4 regions of the Phytopseudomonas daroniae genome follow, and region 4 is predicted to be linked to each of the others. Evidence: riboswitches for the same ligand, from Rfam matches in the RefSeq annotation. Region 4 holds a riboswitch; each other region holds the start of a gene.
The links. A riboswitch is a leader RNA that binds a small molecule or an ion and turns the genes downstream of it on or off. The one in region 4 is predicted to bind cobalamin.
Positions count from the first base shown of each region.

Region 1: another riboswitch for cobalamin. It lies ahead of DNK10_RS16840 (ABC transporter substrate-binding protein); the one in region 4 lies ahead of DNK10_RS12180 (CbtB domain-containing protein).
Region 2: another riboswitch for cobalamin. It lies ahead of cobG (precorrin-3B synthase); the one in region 4 lies ahead of DNK10_RS12180 (CbtB domain-containing protein).
Region 3: another riboswitch for cobalamin. It lies ahead of cobO (cob(I)yrinic acid a,c-diamide adenosyltransferase); the one in region 4 lies ahead of DNK10_RS12180 (CbtB domain-containing protein).

Region 1 covers NZ_QJUJ01000007.1:75,525-79,893, forward strand. Annotated here, with positions in the region: gene DNK10_RS16815 (ABC transporter ATP-binding protein) at 1-23, shown strand, start outside; gene DNK10_RS16820 (HEAT repeat domain-containing protein) at 20-1,000, shown strand; gene DNK10_RS16825 (DUF971 domain-containing protein) at 997-1,290, shown strand; gene ykgO (type B 50S ribosomal protein L36) at 1,520-1,675, opposite strand; gene DNK10_RS16835 (type B 50S ribosomal protein L31) at 1,672-1,932, opposite strand; cobalamin riboswitch at 2,331-2,526, shown strand; gene DNK10_RS16840 (ABC transporter substrate-binding protein) at 2,703-3,719, shown strand; gene DNK10_RS16845 (FecCD family ABC transporter permease) at 3,716-4,369, shown strand, end outside.
Region 2 covers NZ_QJUJ01000004.1:438,387-442,755, reverse strand. Annotated here, with positions in the region: gene DNK10_RS12850 ((2Fe-2S) ferredoxin domain-containing protein) at 1-208, opposite strand, end outside; gene DNK10_RS12845 (cobalt-precorrin-6A reductase) at 245-970, opposite strand; gene cbiE (precorrin-6y C5,15-methyltransferase (decarboxylating) subunit CbiE) at 967-2,181, opposite strand; cobalamin riboswitch at 2,362-2,568, shown strand; gene cobG (precorrin-3B synthase) at 2,665-4,020, shown strand; gene DNK10_RS12830 (precorrin-8X methylmutase) at 4,017-4,369, shown strand, end outside.
Region 3 covers NZ_QJUJ01000005.1:277,444-281,812, forward strand. Annotated here, with positions in the region: gene cbiB (adenosylcobinamide-phosphate synthase CbiB) at 1-405, opposite strand, end outside; gene bluB (5,6-dimethylbenzimidazole synthase) at 418-1,068, opposite strand; gene DNK10_RS14715 (cobyrinic acid a,c-diamide synthase CobB) at 1,065-2,384, opposite strand; gene cobO (cob(I)yrinic acid a,c-diamide adenosyltransferase) at 2,390-3,016, opposite strand; cobalamin riboswitch at 3,162-3,394, opposite strand; gene DNK10_RS14725 (C40 family peptidase) at 3,429-3,956, opposite strand; gene DNK10_RS14730 (C40 family peptidase) at 4,094-4,369, opposite strand, start outside.
Region 4 covers NZ_QJUJ01000004.1:292,835-297,203, reverse strand. Annotated here, with positions in the region: gene DNK10_RS12190 (cobalamin biosynthesis protein) at 1-140, opposite strand, end outside; gene DNK10_RS12185 (CbtA family protein) at 137-856, opposite strand; gene DNK10_RS12180 (CbtB domain-containing protein) at 867-1,046, opposite strand; cobalamin riboswitch at 1,149-1,351, opposite strand; cobalamin riboswitch at 1,575-1,756, shown strand; gene cobW (cobalamin biosynthesis protein CobW) at 1,855-2,904, shown strand; gene cobN (cobaltochelatase subunit CobN) at 3,006-4,369, shown strand, end outside.

The DNA.
Region 1 (4,369 bases), on a different contig from region 4:
CGCCATTGCGAGTTGCCCTATGACCGACCCGAACACCGATATGAGCACCGATAACCCCGACATTCTCGACCTGCTACCACGTCTGGAGGATGAGGACGCCGGCGTGCGGCGTATCGCCCTGATCGAACTGGCCGATCTGGAAGAACCAGAAGCCTTGCCCTGGCTGACTCACGCCCTGACCCGGGATTCATCCGCGGATGTGCGCGCCGAAGCGGCGCGCCTGCTGGAGGCCTGGGAAGAGCCCGAGGTGGTGAGCGGCCTGTGCGCCGCGCTGACCGACGCTGACGCCCGTGTGCGTGGCGCGGCAGCGCAGAGCCTCAGCGAGCTGAAGACGGCCGACGCCGGCCGTGTGGTGCTGCCCTGGGCCGAGCATGCCGATGCGTTCGTACGTGCCAGTGCCTTGCGTGCTCTGCGCGAGTTGCGCCTGATCGACAGCGTACCTACGGCCATCGCCGCCCTGCAGGACAGCGACGCGTTCGTGCGTCGTGAAGCGGTGGGCATCCTCGGTTGGTTGAAGCAGACCGATGCCTTGCCGCAACTGGCGCGCCTGGCCAGCGACGATGCCGATACCGAAGTACGCCGCGCCGCAACTGGCGCCCTGGGTCTGGCCAGCGATGACAGCGTGCTGCCGGCTTTGCAGACGGCCCTGAAGGATCGTGAATGGCAGGTGCGCGAGGAGGCGGCAACCACGCTTGGCAAGGTTGGCCAGGCGGGTGCCGGCCCTGCGCTGCTCGAGGCGCTGAGCGACAGCTACTGGCAGGTGCGGCTGCGTGCCGTGCGCTCGCTCGGGCGTTTGCGGTTCGCCGCGGCGCGCGACGCGCTGGTGGAACTGCTGGGGCACGCTATCAGCAACCTGCGCAAGGAATCCGCGCTGGCCCTTGGGGAGTTGGGCGACGCACAGGCACTGCCAGCGCTGCAGTCTGTCGAGCACGATGCCGACCCGGAAGTGCGCAAGGCGGTGCGCATTGCCATCGGCCAGTTGCGTCTGCCCAATCCATGAGCCAGGCGCCCGTCGCGTTACGCAACAGCGCCACGCAATCGAGACTGACCGTCGACTGGGGGGAAGGGCAGGTGCAGGTGCTCAGTCATGAGCGCTTGCGTGCCGGGTGTCCGTGCTCGAAATGCAGGGCGGCACGCCTGGCACAGCGTATCGACGTGGCACCTGACGGAGTGCGGATTACAGCAATCCATGCTCAGGGCTATGGCGTGCAGCTGGTATTCGATGACGGCCACGACCGCGGCATCTATCCGTGGAGTTACCTGCGTGAGTTGGGAGGCGTGGTGAGTTGAGTTGGTTATTTTCCAGGGCGGGTATGTGCCTGGCATTGCCCGATTGTTACGACACTAATCCTGCTGGACGGCAGCGATCGCTTCGCGCCGGGGGCGACGCTCCTACACGATTTGGCGTCGGACGCCGATCTCGCAGGCACCTCGATAGTGTAGGTGAGGATTTTCACGCGATGTAGGAGCCTCGCCCCCGAGGCGATCGTTTCGCGCCGGGGTTGGTGATTCAAGCCATTTATCCCTTGTTCTTGCGCTGCGGTTTGGGCCGCCCCTGCACGCACTTGAAGCGCGGCTCGGTCTTGCAGATCACGTAGATACGCCCGCGGCGCTTGACGATCTGGCAGTCGCGATGGCGCAGCTTGGCCTGTTTCAGCGAGGCGACGACTTTCATGAGCGGGCTCCAGCGAATCCGGCGAAGCGCTTGTTGAAGCCGGCCACTCGGCCCTCGCTCTTGGTCTGGCGTTGCTGTCCGGTGTAGATCGGGTGCGAGGCGCTGGACACATCCAGTGCGACATAGGGATAGGTGTTGCCATCGCTGTGCTCGCGGGTCTTGTCGGTGCTCACCGTGGAGCCGATCAGCCAGTAGGCGTCGGCCGAGACGTCGTGGAACAGCACGGGGCGGTAATCGGGATGGATGCCGGGTTTCATGGGAACTCCAATTAATATGTTATAAAATAACATTTATCAGTTTATTGATTTTGCTTCTCATTTCAAGCGGAATCTTCAGTGCCTGCTACAAGGCGCAAGCAGATGTAGGGTGGATGACGCTCTTTTCATCCACCAGCCCGTAGGATGGGTGAAACCCATCAATTTCCGATGGGTTTCACCCATCCTACGACCGTCCGCTTGCGCCTTATCCCGGACGGTGGCTTGTCTAGCAGTTGAGCCGGGCGCGATAAACGCGTTGCATTATTGTTATAATATAACAATAATGGCGACAAGGAGTTTCACTACGTTATCCGTTTGCCGCCCGCTATTTTTCCCGTGCTACCGGGAAAGGCAGCAACAACCCGCGGTAAATGGCGCTGCCGTGACGTGACTCGATCGTTTAAGATGCCGCCGCCGGTTTCCGCGAGGAATCAATAGGGAATCCGACGCCACCTCATGTGGCGAAACGGAACTGCCCCCGCAACTGTAGGTACCGAGCATGGCTGCATTCGTGTCACTGGAAGCGATTCCGGGAAGGCCGCAGCAGTGCGTCGACGTACTAGTCAGGAGACCTGCCGGCATAGGGTCTGATCAGCTGCGACGCAGCGGTGGTCGGGCGCTGCAATCGAACCAGCCGGCGGGGTGTCCGGGAGGGGCATCCGTAATCACCTTCCGTAAGGGACAGGTGTGGCCATGGCCGCTTGGCGTGATGTGTTCTCCAGCCTGCGCACTGCCGTTTATGCGTATTCGTTGTTTTGGAGATCACCCGCATGCTCGTGTCTCGTTTCGCCGTTTTCACCGCCGCCCTTGGCCTGTCTTCCATGGCGCTGGCCGCCAGCCCGACCCAATACCCGCTGACTATCGACAACTGTGGCCATGCGCTGAGCTTCGCCGCTGCGCCGAACAACACCGTGACCATCGGCCAGGCCGGCACCGAGATCCTCTATTCTTTGGGGGTTGGCGAGCATCTGGCTGGTACTTCTCTTTGGTTCAGCAACGTACTGCCCGAGTTCGAGGCGCAGAACGACAAGGTCGAGCGCCTGGCCGACAACGACCCGAGCTTCGAGTCGGTGATCAGCAAGCGTCCTGGCCTGGTGGCCGTGCAGTTCGAGTGGATGGTCGGCGAGCAGGGCGTGGTTGCTACCCGCGAGCAGTTCCACGAGCTGAAGATCCCGACTTACATCCTGCCATCCGACTGCGAAGGCAAGGATAACCTGGTCGGTGCCGACGGCACTCGCCTGCAGCCGTTCCAGATCGACAGCCTGTACAAGAGCATCCAGCAACTGGCGCAAATCTTCGATGTGCAGGATGAAGGCGACAAGCTGGTCAGCAGCCTGCAGGAGCGACTCGGCAAGGCGGTTGCAAATGCCGAGCAGCGCCAGGCCAGGCAGATCTCCGCTGCGTTCTGGTTCTCCAGCGCCGACCTGGATCTCGATCCCTACATGGCCGGGCAGAAGGGCGTCGCTGACTACATGATGAAATCCCTGGGCCTGCGCAATGTGGTCGAGTCCAGCGAGGAGTGGCCAACCGTGGGCTGGGAAACCCTGGCCAAGGCCAACCCGACCGTGCTGGTGCTGGCGCGCATGGATCGCCGCCGTTTCCCGGCTGACGATGTGGAGAAGAAGCTCGAGTTCCTGCGCAACGATCCGGTGGCCAAGCACATGGATGCAGTGAAGAACGGCCGTATCGTGATCCTCGATGCCGACGGCATGCAGGCTTCGCTGCGCATGATCGCCGGCATCGAAACCCTGGCCAAGGCCGTTGACGGGTTCGATATCCAGAAATGATGGCTCGCGGTACTCACCTGTTCCTGCTGACGCTCATTTGCCTGCTGTTGCTGGCCGTGGCGGTGGTCGCCGGTGTGGCGCTGGGCGAAACGCCGATTGCGCTATCGGTAGTGTTCCAGGTGTTGGCCAACAAGCTGTTCGGCACTGGCTTCGTGCTCGATCCGATCGACCAGGGCATCGTCTGGAACTACCGCCTGACCCGCGCCCTGGTCGCGGCCTGCTGTGGCGCCGGACTGGCGGTATCCGGCGTGGTACTGCAGGCGCTGCTGCGCAATCCGTTGGCCGATCCTTATCTGCTCGGGATTTCCGCAGGGGCCTCCACCGGCGCGGTTTCGGTAGCGCTGCTGGGGCTGGGCGCGGGGATGCTGTCGCTGTCCATGGGCGCCTTTATCGGCGCCATCGCCGCCTTCAGCCTGGTCGCGCTGTTGGCCCGCGCTGCCGGTGGCGGCGCCATGAATGGCACTGGGCAGATCATTCTCGCCGGTATCGCCGGTTCCCAGCTGTTCAACGCCGTGACCTCGCTGCTGATCACCAAATCAGCCAGCGCCGAGCAGGCCCGCGGCATCATGTTCTGGTTGCTCGGTAACCTCAGCGGAGTCAATTGGCACGACGTGGCGCTGGCCGTGCCCGTGGCCCTGGCCGGTGTGTTG
Region 2 (4,369 bases), 150 kb from region 4:
GTGCTTCGAGGTCGATCACCAGCAACGTTCCGCTGCCCTCACGCACACGCAGCCAGAGGTCGTCGTGACCCGCCGCGGTATCGACGATTTCCGCCAACGCACCCTGCCCACGCAGCTCGACCAGGCGGGCACGAAACAGCTCGGCGAACGATCCCTGCAGCAGATCCGGGCCGGCGAACAGCACCTGAGCGTATGGCGTGGTGGTCATGGGGGCTCCATAAAAGGGCGGCAGTGTAGCAGCCGTTCAGATACCGATTGCCAGCAGCGCCTGCCACAGCGCCTCAGGCGCCTCGAACTGCCGCTCGACCGCAGGCAGCTCCGGACGCTGCAACACCAGCACCGGCACACCGCGCTCACGGGCGACCTGCAGTTTGTGCTCGGTGGCGGCGCTGCCACTGTTCTTGCTCACCAGCACATCGCAATCCAGGCGCTCGAACAGCGCGCGCTCGTCTTCCAGGCTGAATGGCCCGCGGGCGCCGATCACCTCGGCGCGTGCTGTAGCGGGCTGACTTTGCAGACAGCGCACCGTCCAGTGCTGGTGGGCGGGAATCTCCTGCAGATGCTCCAGTGGTTCGCGGCCGAGGGTGAACAGTGGCCGCTGAAAATCGCCGAGTGCCGCGATCAGCGTCGGCCAATCGAATACCTCGCGCCAGTCATCCCCAGGCAAGGCCTGCCAGCCCGGCCGACGCAGTGCCCAGCAGGCGATCCCTGCCCGTTGCGCGGCGCGGGCGGCGTTATGGCTGATCTGCGCGGCATAGGGGTGGGTCGCGTCGACCAGCAGATCGATTCCCTGCTCGCGGATGAAGCCAGCAAGGCCCTCGGCGCCGCCGAAACCACCGATGCGCACCTGGCAAGCGAGGTCATCCGGCACCCTGCCCAACCCGGCCAGGCTGTATATGTGCGCCGGCCCAAGGCGCCGGGCGAGACTCAGCGCCTCACCGATACCGCCCAGCAACAGCACGCGGGTCATGACGACTCGGCCGGCTTGCTGACGTGCAGCAGGGTGATCGGCAACGCGGCGCGCCAGGTGTCGAAACCACCGAGTGGCCGGGCCTGAGCCACTTCGATGCGGGTCAGCTCGCCGCCGTGTTCACCGCGAAAGGCGATCAGCGCCGCTTCGCTCTGCAGGGTCACGGCATTGGCCACCAGCCGGCCACCCGGCTTGAGCCCGCGCCAGCAGCTATCCAGCACACCGGGTGCGGTAACGCCGCCGCCGATGAAGATCGCATCTGGCGCCGCCAGCCCCTCCAGCGCCTCGGGTGCCCGCCCGGCCACCAGTTGCAGCCCCGGCACGCCGAGGGCATCGCGGTTGTGGATGATATGGCCCTGGCGCCCTTCGTCAGCCTCGATGGCGATGGCCCGACAAGCGGGATGAGCGCGCAGCCACTCGATGCCAATGGAGCCGCAGCCGGCACCGACATCCCAGAGCAGTTCGCCGGGCAGCGGCGCCAAACGCGCCAGGGTGATGGCGCGCACGTCGCGCTTGGTGAGTTGCCCATCATGACGATAGGCGTCGTCCGGCAGACCGGGCGTGAGCGGCAGACACCTGGCGTCATCGCCGGCCACGCAGTCGATCGCCACCAGGTTGAGATCGGCCGCCCGATCCAGCGACCAGCCCCCGGCCAGGCCGTCGATCCGCCGCTCCCGCTCACCGCCCAGGTGCTCGAAGACGCTCAGCCGACTGGGCCCGAAACCGCGCTCGCATAGCAGCTCGGCGATGGCTGCCGGGCTCGCGCCATCATTGCTCAGCACCAGCAGGCGCACGCCGGGATGAATCTGCGCATTGAGTGCCGCCAGCGGTCGGCCAACCAGCGAGACCAGGGTCGTGGTCTGCAGCGGCCAGCCCAGGCGAGCCGCCGCCAGCGAGCAGGACGAAGGCGCCGGCAGGATGTGCAGCTCCTCGCTCGGCAACTCGCGAGCCAGGCTGGCACCGACACCGAAGAGCATCGGGTCACCGCTGGCCAGCACGCAGACCGGCGTGCCGCGCTGCGCCAGCACCGGTGCCAGGGAAAAGGGCCTGGGCCAGGCCAGACGCGTGGCACCGATGCAGCGCGGCAGCAGGGCCAACTGGCGTTCGCTGCCGAACACCTGGCCAGCCTTGAGCAGGGCATGCCGCGCCGCCTTGCCGAGGCCGGCATAGCCGTCTTCTCCAATGCCCACGACGGTCAGCCAGGGTGTCATGCGTTTTCCTCAATTGTCAGTCCTGTGGACAACGCTCTTTTTGTCCACCATTTACGATGGTAAGGCGGTGGACGGATAAAGCGTCGTCCACCCTACAAAAGGCCGCTTCGGGCCTTCCGCGCACATACCGGAACGGGAGTATCCGACGACGCGGCTTTTCATCCGGGTGGGCAAAGCGGGCATAATAGCGTCTTCGTCGGTGTCCGTCGGCTACGTGGTACGTAGGCGCGGGCCTAAGAGGGAACACGAGCGGAGCATTCTGCCGCGTGGCTGCCCCCGCAACTGTACGCAGCGAGCGCATGTGCCAACCGCCACTGGGAAACCGGGAAGGCCGGCCACGCGCCATGACCTGCGAGCCAGGAGACCTGCCGACGGATTCAGTCGCATGTGCCCACACCGGGCGGGGTGTCCCGGTGATAGAAGCTCGACCTTCTCTGGCCTATCCTCGAACGGATGCCCATGTGACCCGACCCCGGTGATCCGTTGAAACAGGCCCAGTGCAATCCATCTCCAGCCTTTCGCCCCTCGGCCTGTCCGGGGTTGCTGCGTATCGTGCAGGCGAAGGACGGCGGTATCTGCCGGATCAAGCTGGCCTGCGGCCGCCTCGACGCCAGCCAGGCCGAGCGCATCGCCCAGGCCGCGCAACGCCATGCAGGCGGCGTGCTCGAAGCCACCAACCGCGCCAACCTGCAGATCCGCGGCATCCATGCCGGCAGTGAAGATGCGCTGATCGGCGAGCTGCTGGCTGCGGGTCTCGGCCCGAACTCACCCGGTGCCGACGATGTGCGCAACCTGATGGTCAGCCCCGCCGCCGGCCTCGATCCGGCGGCGCTGGTCGACGTGTCGGCGCTGGCCGCACGCTTGCTGACGACCCTGGAGAACACGCCGCGCCTGCACGCGCTGTCGCCCAAGTTCGCCCTGCTGCTCGATGGCGGCGAACGCCTTGCCATGCTCGAACATCCCCACGATATCTGGCTCAGCGCCCTGCCGCTGGATGGCCAGATCGGCTATGCCTTCGGCCTGGCCGGTTGCCCGCCACAGGCACCTGGCGATGCGCCCGCGCTGGCAGTGGTGCCCGAGGCGCATGCCCATGATCTGCTGCTGGCGCTGCTCGATCTGTTTCTCGAACTGGCCAGCCCCGAGCAGACGCGCATGCGCCATCTGCTCGTCAGCCACCCGGCCGCCGAACTGCTGCAGCGCCTGGGCGAACGTCTGGGTGACGTTCTGCTGAGCGCGGATCAGTGGCGGCGCAGCCCTGCCGAACCCCAGGCCCATATCGGTATCGGCGCCCAGCGCCAGCCTGGTCTGGTGTATATCGGCGGGGTGCCGCCGTTGGGCCGAATCGACGCTGAACAACTGCTTGGCCTGGCCGCTCTGGCTCGGCGTCTGGGCGATGGCAGCCTGCGCCTGACCCCCTGGCAGAGCGTGTTGCTGCCGAATATCGCCGAGGCCGATGCGAAGACAGCTGCCCAGGCGCTGGAAGGGCTCGGTCTGCTGGTCGATGCCGATGCGCCGTTGACACGCGTCATCGCCTGTACCGGTTCGAGCGGTTGCGCCAAGGGCCTGGCCGACACCAAGGCCGATGCCGGGCGCCTGGCCGAAAGGCTGCAGGCCGGCAGCCGGCAGGCGGGCATCCACCTCAGCGGCTGCAGCCGCTCTTGCGCCGCGGCGCACCGTGCGCCAGTGACCCTGCTGGCGGTAGCCGAGGGGCGCTACGACCTGTTCGCCCGTCGTTCTGACAGCAACGATTTCGGCGCGCCACTGGCGCGCCACCTGACACTCGACGAAGCCAGCGAGCTGCTGGCTTCGCTTCCCGATACCTGGAGTTTCACCCGATGACCGATTACATCCGCGATGGTCAGGAGATCTATCGCCATTCCTTCTCCATCATCCGCGCCGAGGCCGACCTGAGCGCCATTCCGGCGGATCTGGAGAAGCTCGCGGTGCGGGTCATCCACGCCTGCGGCATGGTCGATGTGGTGCAGGATCTGCGCTTTTCCGCGGGTGCCGGCACGGCCGGGCGTCAGGCCCTGGCCAATGGCGCGGCGATTCTTTGCGATGCGCGCATGGTCGCCGAAGGGGTGACCCGTACGCGCCTGCAAGCGGGCAACCCGGTGCTCTGCACCCTCAACGATGCCGGTGTACCGGAGCTGGCCAAGAAGCTGGGCAACACCCGTTCGGCGGTGGC
Region 3 (4,369 bases), on a different contig from region 4:
GGCACGGGCGACGCCGGTGGCATCAAGATCCTCGGTGCGGCGGCTGACCATATAGCCGACCCGCTGGCGGGCCAACGGCAGATCGCCAAGGCGTAGCGCCTGGGCCACTGGCTGGGCGTGCTGATCGAGGCTGCGCAGGCCAAGGGCCGCGTACAGGGCGACGATCTGCACCAGCCAGCCGATCCAGGGTAACTGCACGAGCAGGATGGTCAGCAGCGTCCACGGCAATACCGCCAGGCACCAGGCGCTGACGCCATGGCTGCGCCAGCCACCACCGGACGGGTTGAAACGCTGCTCCAGACGACTGGCCAACTTGCCAAAGCCCACCAATGGATGCCAGCGTCTGGGTTCACCGAGAGCAGCGTCCAGCGCAACGCCAGCGACCGCACTGAGGATCAGGCTCATAAGCGCACGCTGCTATTCATGGGTTCCCCAGCGATCCTGAAACAGCAATTCACTCAATGGCTGCACCTCGGCCCAACCTTCCTGGGCCAGCATCGGCGCTGGATAGAACGCTTCAACCGGGCCGAGACACAACACCGCCACGGGCTTGCTGCCAGGCGGCATGCCCAGCAACTCGGCCAGCGCCGCAGGATCGAACAGCGATACCCAGCCCATGCCCAGCCCTTCGGCTCGAGCAGCCAGCCAGAGATTCTGAATGGCGCAGGACAGTGACGCCATGTCCATTTCCGGCAGGGTGCGTCGCCCGAATACATGGGCCTCGCGCCCGTCCATCAGCGCTGCAACCAGCACTTCGGCGCACTCGCGAACGCCCTCGACCTTGAGCCGCATGAACGCATCGGAACGCTCGCCCAAAGCCTCGGCGGTCAACCGGCGTTCGGCCTCGACCAACTGATAGATGTCTTCACGCAGCACCGGCCGGGTGATGCGGATGAAGCGCCACGGTTGCATCAGGCCCACACTGGGCGCCTGGTGGGCCGCTTCGAGCAACTTCGCCAGCAGCTCGGGCGCCACCTCGCCGCCACTGAAATGACGCATATCGCGGCGCTCGGCGATGGCCCGATAGACCGCGGCGCGCTCGTCAGCGCTGAAGGCGTGATCGTTCATGGCCGCAACAATGCCGCTGCAGTGGCCGGATTGGACGGCAAGTAAAAGTGAATATAGGACGCGGTAAGTCGACCGAGACGGAACACCGCCTCGCTCACCGGCTTGTCGTTGGGGCACTCGCCGAGGGCCAGCGGCTGCAGATCGGACTCGAGGCGTGAATGGTGATAGCTGTGCCCACGCAGCAACCCTTCGGGCAGCGTCACCGCCTGCAGCGCCAGGGCGACCAGGCGCTTCTGCATCTGTGCGTGGCCGGGCACCAGCCCGGCCAGTTCGGCTCGCTCACCGGCCACATCGCTCAGCGCATCGAGCAGGTAGAGCATGCCACCGCACTCGGCGAGGATCGGTTTGCCGGCATGCTGATGAGCCGAGATGGCCTCGATCATCGAGCGATTAGCCGCCAACGCCTGCAGATGCAGTTCGGGGTAACCGCCGGGCAGATAAAGGCTATCCACCTCGGGTAGCTGCTCATCGGCCAGCGGACTGAAGAACACCAGGGTCGCGCCCATCTGCTCCAGCAGATCGAGATTGGCCTGATAGGTGAAAGCAAAGGATGAGTCACGGGCCACGCCGATACGCACACCATCCAGCAGTGGCTGTACGGGCGACATCGGCGGAGCCGCGAAAGTCACGGGCGGCGGCAGAGTTACGGTCGCCGTCTGCGCGAGAGCGTCGGCAGCGGTATCCAGACGTACATCGAGGTCGGCAAGTTCACCTGCCTGCACCAGCCCCAGGTGCCGGCTCGGCAATTCGATGGCGGCGCTGCGCGGCAGTGAGCCGTACCAGCGAATGGATTCCGGCAGGCTGTCACGGATCAGGTCATTGTGCCGCCCGGGGTTGACGCGATTACCGAGCACGCCGGAGAACGGCAGATCAGGCTGATAGCTGGCCAGGCCGACGGCAAGCGCACCGAAGGTCTGGGCCATGGCCGAGCCATCGATCACGCCCAACACCGGCACACCGAAGCGGCGAGCCAGGTCGGCGGCGGACGGCGAGCCGTCGAACAGGCCCATCACCCCCTCGATGAGAATCAGGTCAGCCTCGCCAGCGGCCTCCCACAACAGGCGGCGGCTCTCGGCCTCACCGACCATCCACAGATCCAGCTGATACACCGGGTTGCCACTGGCGCGGGACAGGATCATCGGGTCGAGAAAGTCCGGCCCGCATTTGAATACCCGCACGCGCTTGCCCTGGCGGGAGTGCAGGCGTGCCAAGGCAGCCGTAACGGTCGTTTTGCCCTGCCCCGACGCCGGGGCCGCGATCAACAGTGCCGGGCAGTGACGCGGCGCGCGTTCGCCAGCATCGGGACTGGAAACCATACTCATCAGAATTCGACGCCTTTCTGCGCTTTGACGCCGGACTTGAAGGCATGCTTCACGAGCGTCATCTCGGTAACGGTATCCGCCGCCTCGATCATCGCTGGTGGCGCGCCACGGCCGGTGACCACCACATGCTGCAGCTCGGGGCGCGATTCGATATCACGCAGCACCACATCCACATCCAGATAACCATGCTTGAGGGCGATGTTCAGCTCGTCCAGCACCACCAGGGCGATCTGCGGGTCGCTCAGCAGTTGCCGAGCGACCTCCCAGGCCCGATGGGCTTTCTCGATGTCGCGCTGGCGATCCTGGGTGTCCCAGGTGTAGCCCTCGCCCATCACGTGATAGCTGACCTCATCGGGAAAACGGCGGAAGAAATGCTCTTCGCCGGTGGCCATGCCGCCCTTGATGAATTGCACCACGCCAACTTTCAGCCCATGACCCAGCGCGCGGGCGACCATGCCGAAGGCAGAACTGCTCTTGCCCTTGCCATTGCCGCTGTGTACCAGCAACAGCCCGTACTCGTCCTGAGCTTGAGCGATCTTCTCGTCCATCAGGGCTTTCTTGCGCGCCATGCGGGCGTTGTGTCGCGCATCGCGCTCTGTCGATTCGCGGCTTGGGGATGGGCTCATGGGATCTCCTCAGCGCCGGGCTGCCAGGCGCACGCAGGTGAAACGGTCGGGCAGGAACCAGGCTCATGCCGAACAATAAAAGGCTCACACAGAGGGAAGGCGGGCGCTGACCGGATCGATCGCGCATCGGCCGCGCCCACCGCGCAACTCAGGAAAGCGACAGGCCGGTCTCCGGGCTTGCGAGCGCCGCGTCTGATCCAGACGCAGCCACCAGCGCCGCCTTCCCGTATCAGCGATACAGTGGCAAAAAACGCGGTTTGACTCGTTTACCGTTGCGGGGGCAGCGTCGGCATTGCCTGCTTAATAGAGCAGTGGCGCACCGACTTCCCAGTTTCACCCCCGGTCGAAAGCGGGGACACCTGAAGCAAGCGACGAAGGGTAAGGATTGGCTGCGCCAGCGTCAATCGAAGACTCAGGGATGGCTGGCCAGCTCGACCGGAAAGACGCGCTTGGCTTCGATGTAGGTGCGCTGCCAGTAGCTGTTGCCGAGGCTGTCGAGGCGCACGGTGCCGCCCGAGGACGGCGCATGCACGAAGCGACCTTCACCGACATAGATGCCGGCGTGGCTGACCTGACGGCCGCCATTGGTGGCGAAGAACACCAGATCACCGCTGCGCAGGGCTTCACGCCCGATGGTCGGCGCTCGCATGCTGATCAGCTCGCGCGTCGAACGAGGCAACTGGATGCCGGCTGCATCGCGGTAGACATAACCGATCAAGCCGCTGCAATCGAAGCCACTGGCCGGCGTATTGCCGCCGTAGCGATAAGGCGTGCCGACAAGACCCAGGGCACGAAACAGCACATCGTCGGCACCGCCCTGATAACCGCCAGGAACGGGCGCTACAACGACTGGTTGCGGAACGGGTACCGGCGCTCGACTGGAGCAGGCACTGAGCAGTGCGACGAGAAGCAGGAAGGCGATGCGGACGGTAGCAGTCATGGACGGACGATCCTGGAGCCTGGATGCGTCCTACTCTGCCGCGTTCACAACTGCAGTGCAAGCTTTAGCTTTACGCTGCAGTTCGTTGAAAACCATCAAGATGTTGCCCGATCTCTACAAGACCGGACAGCAGTACCTCAATGCTGGGAGGCCAGATGCTCGGTCGGCGCGAGAGCCAGGACACGCTTGGCTTCGATGAAGGTGCGCTTCCAGTAGCGATCATCCAGGCTATCGACCCGCACACCACCACTGCGGCTGCTGGAAGAATGGATGAACTGATCATCCCCCAGATAGATGCCGGCATGGCTGACACGACCGCGCCCATTGGTGCTGAAGAACACCAGATCACCGGGCTCCAGCTCTTTGCGCTCGACCAGCGGTGCGTCGATCTTGATCATTTCGCGAGTCGAACG
Region 4 (4,369 bases):
TCGCTGCTGGCCAGGGCCGTCAGTTCGGCAGTGCTCGAGCCATGCTCGGCCAGCGTGCTGTCGAGCAAGGCCAGCAGCTCGCTCAGCGGGCAATCGCGCCGGCAACCCAGGCCGGCGACGAGGGTAGGGCGCTCGCTCACGCCTGCTTCTGCTCGCGGCCATGGAACCAGGCGGCGACTAGGCCCAGTACCGCCCAGAACGCGGCATTGGTCAGCAGCGAAGCGAGGATGAACTCATGCTCCAGGGCTTCGGGCGCCAGGCTTTCGTGAACCTCCGGGTGAGGGGCGCCGATCAGGTGGGGCAGGGCGAGGATGACCACGCCGAGGATGCGCAGGATCCAGTTGCTGCCAAACGCCAGCAGCGCCAGACCAGCGGCGGTCGAGGCGGCCGTGCCGATCCACCAGTACTGGCGCAGCACCAGCTCTGCGGCGGCGGTACCCGGCAGTTCCGGCGGCAGACCGGCTGAGGGTGCGAGCACGAAGGTGGTGAAACCGGCCAGGCCCCAGAGCAGGCCCTGCCAGGTTTTCTGTGGCGCGCACAGGGTGAACAGGCCGGCGAGCATCAATGCGAAGCCGACGGCGACCACCAGGTTGCTCAGGCCGGTGGACAACAGGCGCTGCCAGCCATCTTCCGGTGCCCAGGCTTCACCCTCGTGGCTGTGGCCGCCAGCGGCGTCATGCTCGTGAGTGGCGCTGGCAGTGTCGTGGCTGTGCTCGATAACGGCAGCGGGCTCTGCGACTTCGAACGTCTCCGCATGCAGAATCAGCGGAGTGACCCACAGGCTTTGCAGCAGGGTCAGTACGATGGCGGCGAGCAGGCCGGCGAAGCCCGCGGTCTGGGCAATACGCTTGATCATTCTGGCGTCCTCAGTGGCACGGAAACGCGGCGCTATGCCGGGTATCGTGGGCGGCATTGTGCAGGGCTTCGACGTGGGAGAACCCGGCGAAAAAGATCAGCGCGGCGCCGAGCAGGCAACTGCCCACGGCCAGGATCAGACGCTGTGACAGGGGAAGTGAAACGGAGGTGGACAGAGTGCTGGTGGACATGGGCGTGGCCTTCTGCAGGACGAGGAAGTCGAGGCAGAAAGACACAGCGAGAGAGCAGGCAAGGCGGCCTGATATCCGGCGTGTGCCCGCCCACCGCGGGTTGCCAAACGATTACTTCAGGCCGGTCTCCGGGCTCGTGACGACTGTCATGGGACAGTATTGGGTCAGCCTTCCCATGCCTGAGGCACAGTGGCTTCGATAACCCTTCGTACACATACCGTTGCGGGGGCAGCGCCGGACTTGCACCGGCTTCCCGTTTCACCTCGCGCTCGGCGGCGCGAGACACCTGAAACAGCTGCACAAGAACACCATGAAGCGGTGTTTGCGTCAATATGTTGCAAGGCCTGGTGACCCCTGTCGAGATTGACCGCCCGCCAGGCACTGCGTAGCCTTGCCGTCTTCGAGGTTCTTCATGCATCGCCATGGAGCTAGAACCTGTTAAAAGTCTGCTGCGCGTCGGCCCTGCTGCGTTAAAAACAGGCTCGGAATGCTCATGTACAAAAGTACACTCCGCTTCCTCGCCTGTTTTTGCCTTGCAGGACTCTAGCTCGCGAGCCTTTGAACAGGTTCTAAGAGGGAACACGGCAAGCCGTGGCTGCCCCCGCAACTGTAGCAGCGAGCGCATCGCCAACCGCCACTGGGAAACCGGGAAGGCCGGCTACGCGCCATGACCTGTGAGCCAGGAGACCTGCCTCGATAACGCTTTCGACAACCGGGCGGGGTGATCCGGTGATGCCTTCGTGCCAGCTTCGGCTTGTGCCTGCCATCTATTGCCCGCTCGCCGTTTCTCCAGACGCCAGGGGCCTCCATGAAAACGCTCGCCAAACTTCCCGTCACCATCGTCACCGGTTTCCTCGGTGCCGGTAAGACCACCTTGCTGCGGCACATGTTGGAAAACGCCGAGGGCCGCCGTATCGCGGTGATCGTCAACGAGTTCGGCGAACTGGGTATCGATGGTGAAATCCTCAAGCAGTGTTCCATCGGCTGCACCGAGGAAGAGGCTAATGGCCGCGTTTTCGAACTGGCCAACGGCTGCCTGTGCTGCACCGTACAGGAAGAGTTCTTCCCGGTGATGCGCGAGCTGGTGGAACGCCGCGGCGACCTCGACCATATCCTCATCGAAACCAGCGGCCTGGCCCTGCCCAAGCCGCTGGTACAGGCCTTCAACTGGCCGGAAATCCGCAACGCCTGCACCGTCGATGCGGTGATTACCGTGGTCGACAGCCCGGCGGTGGCCGCCGGCACCTTCGCCGCGTTCCCCGATCAGGTCGATGCCCAGCGCAAGCTCGACCCCAATCTCGATCACGAATCGCCCCTGCACGAGCTTTTCGCCGACCAACTGGCGAGCGCTGATCTGGTGATCCTCAACAAGGCCGACCTGCTCGATGCCGACGCCCTGGCGGCGGTGCGCACCGAAGTTGGCGAAGAGCTGCCGCCGGCGGTCAAGGTGGTCGAAGCCCATGGCGGTTCCCTACCGCTCAATGTGCTGCTGGGCCTGAACAGCGAGACCGAACTGCACATCGAAGGCCGCAAGACCCATCACGACAATGAGGAGGAAGACCACGATCACGACGAGTTCGACTCGTTCCACGTGGAACTACCGCAAATCGATGAAGCCCGCCTGCTCGCCGCGCTGAAGGACGTAGTGGCCAGGCACGGCATCCTGCGTATCAAAGGCTTCGTCGCCGTTCCGAACAAGCCAATGCGCCTGCTGCTGCAAGGTGTCGGCCTGCGTTTCGACAAGCACTTCGACCGTGCCTGGCAGGCTGATGAGGCGCGGGTTACCCGCCTTATCGTGATTGGCCAGGAGCTCGATCACACAGCCATCGCTGCCGAGCTGAAAGCGGCGCTCAAATGAAGCTTCAAGCTGCAAGCCTCAAGCCACAAGTGAAAGCCAGAAGCTTGGCTGCGGGCTGTTCCTGCTTGCAGCTTGTAGCTTGTAGCTTGTAGCTCGCTTAGATGCATCTTCTGCGTACTCAGCCCGGACAGTCGTTACCGGCCGACAGCATCGCCGACCTCGGCCAGACGCCTTCCGAGCTGGTGGTGTTGTGCACCGGTGATTCGCACTTGTCGCTGCTGGCCGAGGTCGCCTGCCATCTGCCCGAGGACTACCCCAGTCTGCGCCTGGCCAGCCCGGCGCAACTGGGCAACAACGCCTCGGTGGATTTCTACGTCGAGCAGGTGCTGCAGCACGCCAAGGTGATCCTGATCTCCGTGCATGGCGGTGTCAGCTACTGGCGCTACGGCATCGAGCGTCTGGTGGAGTTGGCCGGGCGCGGCAAGACGCTGATCCTGGTGCCGGGCGACGACAGCCCCGATCCCGAGCTGAGCGGCCTGGGTAACGTCGCCGCCGAGGATGCCGAGCGGCTCTGGCAGTATTTGCGCCAGGGCGGCGTGGACAATGCGCGGCAATTTTTCCACTGCATCGCCAGTCGCTACCTGGGGTGCGACTACCCCTGGGAGGCGCCGCGCGCACTGCCCCGGGTCGGCCTCTATCACCCGCACAAGAGTGATGTGCGCCTGGATGATTGGCGTTCCGAGTGGCAGCCCGATGCGCCGGTGGCGGCGCTGCTGTTCTACCGCACCCATGTGCAGGCGGCCAACACCGCCTTCGTCGACAGCTTTTGCCAGCGCCTGCGGGCCCAAGGCCTCAACCCGCTGCCCATCGCCGTGGCCAGCCTCAAGGAAGCCGCCTGCCTGGCACAGGTGGAGGACTGGCTGGACGAGGCCGGCGCCGCCGTTATCCTCAACACCACCGGCTTCGCCCAGTCCAACCCGGAAGCACCGCAGGCGCGGCCGTTCCGCCGCGATGTGCCGGTGTTGCAGGCGCTCTGCGCCTTGGACAGCGAAGAACAATGGCAAGGTAACGCCCAGGGCCTCGGCCCGCGTGACCTGGCCATGCATATCGCCCTGCCGGAGCTGGACGGCCGGCTGATCACCCGACCCATCAGCTTCAAGGGCCTGGCCTGGCGCAGCGAACGCAGCCAGAGCGACGTGGTCTGCTACCGTGCGCACCTGCCCGGCATGGATTTCGTCGCCGAACTGGCGCGGCGCTGGTGCGAGCTGCAACGCACGCCCGCAGCGGACAAACGTGTCGCCCTGGTGCTGGCCAACTACCCGACCCGCGACGGTCGCATCGGCAACGGCGTCGGCCTGGACACCCCGGCGGCCGCGCTGAATATCCTCCAGGCTCTGCAACAGCAGGGTTATCCGGTCGATGCGTTGCCGGACAGCGGCACCGCGCTGATTCACCAACTGCTCGGTGGCGTGACCAACGATCTCGACAACCTCGACCTGCGGCCTTGCGCCCAGAGTCTGGCGCT